Tolumonas auensis DSM 9187: one gene and its partner. The protein of the gene in region 1 interacts with the protein of each later gene in a pairwise test. Links are inferred from orthologs where the notes say so. Each region holds a gene or a part of one and is shown on either strand. Other genes may lie near its edges.

The links. Proteins that work in one complex are often made in the same cells at the same time.
Region 2: the proteins of pheT (region 1) and secD interact in binary tests that used the Escherichia coli proteins (3 or more experiments, as listed by UniProt). The link is inferred for Tolumonas auensis DSM 9187 from one-to-one orthologs.

The regions. Positions count from the first base shown.
Region 1 is NC_012691.1:1,890,980-1,894,048, reverse strand. The notes cover bases 1-3,035. They hold pheT (phenylalanine--tRNA ligase subunit beta), read left to right. Parts: upstream 1-340; coding sequence 341-2,731; downstream 2,732-3,035. Other genes in these bases: ihfA (integration host factor subunit alpha), read left to right, coding at 2,734-3,035; pheS (phenylalanine--tRNA ligase subunit alpha), read left to right, coding at 1-328. In the rest of the region: more of ihfA, read left to right, coding at 3,036-3,054.
Region 2 is NC_012691.1:2,213,350-2,216,287, reverse strand. Bases 1-2,904 are described here. They hold secD (protein translocase subunit SecD), read left to right. Parts: upstream 1-477; coding sequence 478-2,331; downstream 2,332-2,904. Other genes in these bases: secF (protein translocase subunit SecF), read left to right, coding at 2,342-2,904; yajC (preprotein translocase subunit YajC), read left to right, coding at 110-448; tgt (tRNA guanosine(34) transglycosylase Tgt), read left to right, coding at 1-77. Also shown: more of secF, read left to right, coding at 2,905-2,938. UniProt on the Escherichia coli protein: Part of the Sec protein translocase complex. Interacts with the SecYEG preprotein conducting channel. SecDF uses the proton motive force (PMF) to complete protein translocation after the ATP-dependent function of SecA.

The DNA of each region.
Region 1 (3,069 bases):
TTTCTCTAATCTGAAAGGAATTCTGCACGATTTCCTGCTTAATTTCTTTGAAGAAGATTTACAGATCCGTTTCCGTCCTTCCTATTTCCCATTTACTGAGCCAAGTGCTGAAGTGGATGTTATGGGGAAAAATGGTCGTTGGCTGGAAGTGTTAGGCTGTGGCATGGTACACCCGAATGTGCTGCGCTCAGTTGGGATTGATCCTGAGAAATACTCTGGCTTTGCCTTCGGAATGGGGGTCGAACGTCTGACTATGTTGCGCTATGGCGTTAACGATTTACGCGCGTTCTTCGAAAATGACCTTCGTTTCCTCAAGCAGTTCAAATAAGGATCAATCAACATGAAATTCAATAAAGCCTGGATTGAAGAGCTGGTTCCAACCTCCTTGTCTGCAGAAGAACTGGCCGCACAAATCACCATGGCCGGTCTGGAAGTTGATGGCATTGACCCGGTAGCCGGTACATTTAATGGTGTTGTTATCGGGGAAGTTGTCGAATGTGCACAACATCCTGATGCCGATAAACTGCGTGTTACCAAAGTAAATGTTGGTGAAGCCGAGTTACTGGATATCGTTTGTGGTGCTCCGAATTGCCGTCAGGGACTGCGCGTTGCGGTTGCAACCGTAGGCGCCGTATTACCTGGTGATTTTGTTATTAAAAAAGCGAAACTGCGCGGCTTACCATCTCACGGCATGCTGTGCTCATTCTCTGAACTGGGTATCGGCTCTGATCACAGCGGGATCATTGAGCTGCCAGCTGATGCGCCAATCGGTACCGATCTGCGTGAATACCTGTCACTGAATGATTCTTGTATTGAGGTCGATCTGACCGCTAACCGTGCAGATTGTCTGGGTATGCTGGGTCTGGCACGTGAAATTGCCGTTCTGAACCGTTGCGAGCTCAAAGAACCAGAAATCAACGCGGTTAACGCGACGCTGACTGATACATATCCAATTGATGTGCAGGCTACCGCTGATTGCCCACGTTATTTAGGCCGTGTGTTGCGCGGTCTGAATGTAAAGGCAACAACGCCGTTGTGGATGCAGGAACGTCTGCGTCGTTGTGGTCTGCGTTCTATCGATCCGATTGTTGATGTGACTAACTATGTTCTGCTGGAACTGGGTCAGCCAATGCATGCATTCGATCTGGCCAAACTGCAGGGCACAATTCAGGTTCGTCGGGCAACTGCCGGTGAAAAGCTGACATTGCTGGATCAAACCGAAGTTTCTTTACGTGATGATACGCTGATCATTGCCGATGATCGTGGCGCGATTGCAATGGCCGGTATTTTCGGTGGTGCGGATACAGGCGTTGATGCAGAAACAACGACCGACATCATGCTGGAATGTGCTTTCTTCCAGCCGCTGTCGGTCACTGGACGTGCCCGTGCGTATGGCCTGCGTACTGATTCATCTCATCGCTTCGAACGTGGTGTTGACCCGCAGGTGCAGTTTAAAGCGATGGAGCGTGCTACCGCTCTGCTGCTGGACATCTGTGGTGGTAGCTGTGGTCCTGTCATTGATAAGACTGCGGCGGATGCACTGCCGGCAGTGAAAACCGTATCTCTGCGTCGTGAGAAACTGACCCGTCTGGTTGGTATGGCTTTTGACGATGCCGAAGTTGTAGATATTCTGACTCGTCTTGGCTTGCAAGTGACAGCGACAGAAAATGGCTGGCAGACCAATGTACCAAGCTGGCGTTTTGATATCGCGATTGAAGAAGATCTGGTCGAAGAAATTGCCCGTATTTATGGTTATGACAATATCCCTAATATCGCGCCGGAAGCTCATCTGACTATGTCAGAGCATAAAGAAGCTGAACAGCCTCTGAAGCGTTTCCGTGATTTGTTAGTTGATCGTGGCTTCCACGAAGCGATTACGTACAGCTTCGTTGATCCGAAAGTGCTGTCGTTGCTGGAGCCATCTGCAGATCCAATCGTTCTGCCAAATCCGATTGCGTCAGATATGTCTGCAATGCGTGTATCTCTGCTGCCTGGTCTGCTGGGTGCGGTTGTATATAACCAGAATCGCCAGCAAACCCGCGTTCGCCTGTTTGAGTCAGGCCTTCGCTTTATCCGTGACGCAAATGCAGAAAATGGCATTCGTCAGGAAGCGATGCTGGCAGGGGTGATCACTGGTAATGCTGCGGATGAAAACTGGACCATTCCAAGCCGGGCTGTCGATTTCTTCGATCTGAAGGGTGATGTTGAAGCTTTGCTGGAACTGACCGCGAATGCTGACGCTTATCGCTTTGTGCGTTGTGAACATCCGGCGTTACATCCAGGACAGTCTGCGGCGATAGAATTTAATGGAAAATCAGTGGGTTATATTGGCGTTGTTCATCCGGCACTGGAGAAAAAACTGGGTCTGAAGAGCAAAGCTATTGTATTTGAAGTGGAATTAGCTGCGATCCTGCAGCGTAATATCCCGTCATTCGCTGAAGTTTCCAAATTCCCGGGCAACCGTCGTGACCTGGCAATTGTGGTGGACCAGACAATTTCTGCAGATGATATTCTTCGATTAGCAAGAAAAGTTGGCGGAAATCAGATAGTTGGCATAAACTTATTTGACACATACCAGGGTACTGGTGTGCCGGATGGTAAAAAGAGTCTGGCCTTCAGTATGATTCTGCAGAATGTAGAGCGCACTCTGGAAGATAAGGAGATTGCCGAAACAATGGAAAGAGTTGTTGAAGCACTCCGGGTAGAGTTCAATGCTACTTTGAGGGACTAGTTATGGCCTTAACCAAAGCCGATATTGCAGAACATCTCTTTACTGAGTTGGGAATAAGCAAGCGTGATGCCAAAGAATTGGTGGAAACGTTTTTTGAAGATATCCGGCTAGCCCTAGAGAGTGGCGAGCAGGTAAAAATATCCGGCTTTGGTAATTTCGAACTCCGGACGAAAAATGAACGTCCGGGGCGAAATCCTAAAACAGGTGAAGATATTCCTATTACTGCCAGACGAGTAGTCACTTTCCGTCCAGGACAGAAACTGAAATCACGGGTTGAACATGCCCGGCCAGTTGATGAAGCTGATGATGACGGAGATGAGTAAATAGTAAAGAAACAG
Region 2 (2,938 bases), 320 kb from region 1 along the record:
TCGATGCAGGTACATTAGATGACTTTGTAGCGGACTTTTATCAGCGACAAGATAAACCTGTTCCATCGCTTGATTAATGTACGATTTAAATTAATAACGAGGAAGTAATATGAGTCTTTTGGCTAAAGCCTATGCAGCTGACGGCGGTGCAGCATCTTCTGTGACCGGCGGTATTGAGCAGATCGCGATTGTTGGTATTTTTCTGCTGTTTTTCTATTTCTTTATTTTCCGTCCTCAGTCCAAACGTGCGAAAGAACAGAAAAACCTGATGAGCTCGCTGGGTAAAGGTGATGAAGTTCTGACCTCTGGTGGTCTGGTTGGCAAGATCGCCAAAATCAGTGCTGATAGTGATTATATCGTGCTGGCGCTGAACGATCAGACCAGCATCACTATTAAGAAAGATTACATCACCGCTGTTCTGCCAAAAGGCACGATTCAGTCTCTGTAATCTCAATCCACTTTCCTGGGAGTTAAACCGTGTTAAACCGGTATCCTCTGTGGAAGTATCTGATGGTGGCCTTCGTGGTCATCATCGGTACACTTTATTCCGCACCTAATTTATATGGCGAAGATCCAGCATTACAGGTTTCAGCTATTCGTGGTCATGACGTAAAAGTCGACACTCTGGATACTGTAAAAAAATCGCTGGATACTGCCAAAATCTCCATCAAAAGCGCAGTATTAGAAAACAATCAGATACTGGTCCGCTTCAATAATACCGATGATCAGCTGCAAGCCAGAGAGCTGGTTACACAAGCACTGGGCGACAAATTTATTACCGCGCTGAACCTGGCTCCCGCAACGCCGGAATGGCTGACTTCAATTGGCGCAAGCCCGCTGAAGCTGGGTCTTGATTTGCGTGGTGGTGTGCACTTCCTGATGGAAGTGGACATGGACGAGGCCATCAATAAAGCACAGGAACAGCTAGTGCAGGATTTCCGCACTTCACTGCGTGAAGACGGTATTCGCTATGCTGGCGTGCGTCGTGCTGCTGGCGATGTGGTTGTTGCTTTCCGTGACAGCGATACCCAGCAGAAAGGTCTGGCACATCTGCGTAAACGTCATATTGATTTAACGCTCACTGACTATGAAGATAAAGGCCAGTTCTGGGTTAAAGCTTCTATGTCCGAAGCAAAACAGAAATCAGTGACGGAAGATGCGCTGGAACAGAACATCACCATTATCCGTAATCGTGTAAATGAACTGGGTGTGGCCGAACCACTGGTTCAGCGTCAGGGTACAGCCCGTATTGTCGTTGAACTGCCAGGTATTCAGGATACAGCGCGCGCGAAAGAAATTCTGGGCGCGACTGCAACACTGGAATTCCGTCTGGTTGATGAAAATGCGGATGCTGCTGCAGCGATGAACGGTCAGGTTCCTCCTAACTCTGAACTGTTTTATGACCGTAACGGCCGTCCGGTAGTATTACAGAAACGTATTATCCTGACCGGTGATCACATTACGGGTTCTTCATCCAGTGCGGATGAGTATGGTCGTCCTCAGGTTAGTATCAAGCTGGATGGCGTTGGCGGTAACCGTATGTCTACCGCAACCAAAGACAGTATCGGTAAAGCGATGGCTTCTGTGTTTATCGAATACAAACCGGTTGGTGAACCGGGCGCTGATGGTAAGCGTCGTATCGAAAAACATGAGGAAGTAATTAACGTTGCGACTATCCAGTCCCGTCTGGGCAGTGATTTCCGTATCACCGGTATTGATACCACACAGGAAGCGCATAACCTGTCACTGTTACTGCGTTCCGGTGCATTGACCGCGCCGATTCAGATCGTGGAAGAACGGACGATTGGTCCGAGCATGGGTCAGGCAAATATCGATAGCGGTCTGTCTGCTCTGGGTATGGGTACGCTGATCCTGGTTATCTTCATGGCCATTTATTACAAGCTGTTCGGTGTGGTGGCTAACATCGCGTTGATGTTTAACGTGGTGCTCATGATCGGGGTGATGTCGATGATCCCGGGCGCGACGATGACCCTCCCTGGTATTGCGGGTATCGTATTGACACTGGGTATGGCTGTTGATGCTAACGTATTGATATATGAACGTATCCGTGAAGAACTCAGAGCGGGGCGTGGTGTGCAGCAAGCTATACACCTTGGCTATGAGCGTGCGTTTGCCACTATCGCTGACTCAAACATCACTACCTTTATCACCGCATTGATTCTGTTCGCTGTGGGTACAGGTCCGGTTCGTGGTTTTGCGCTGGTACTGATGATTGGTATTTTATGCTCAATGTTCACCGCCATTACCGGCAGTCGTGCGATCGTTAACCTCATCTGGGGCGGTCGGAAAGTCAAAGACCTGTCGATCTAAGGGGATAGTCATGTTTCAGCTGTTAAAACCGGGACACACCATTCCTTTTATGCGATTGGCGTTACCGTCTACTATTTTCTCCTGCATCCTGATTTTGTTGTCGATTTTTACGATTGCAACCAAAGGATTTAACTGGGGACTGGACTTTACCGGCGGCACCATTGCTGAACTTAAATTCAGTAAACCGGCAGATTTGGATGTGGTTCGTTCTGCGCTGAATAAGCAGGGGCTTGAAGGTGCAGTGGTACAGTATTACGGTTCTACCAAAGATGTCGTGATCCGTATTGCGCCTAAAGGTGAACTGACGCAGCAGAAAATTACTGATGGAGTTCAGAAAGGTGCCTCTGAGATCGACAGTAGTGTGAATTTGAGCCGTATCGAATATGTCGGTCCGTCTGTGGGTGAAGAACTGGCAAATCAGGGCTTCCTGGCCATTCTGGCCGCTCTGGGCTGTATTCTGGTCTATGTGGCATTGCGATTTGAATGGCGTATGGCTACTGGTGCGGTACTGTCGCTGGCGCATGACATTTTGATCACACTGGCGGTGTTCTCATGGACACAAATGGAGTTTGATCTGAACGTACTGGCTGCGGTGCTGACCGTGGTA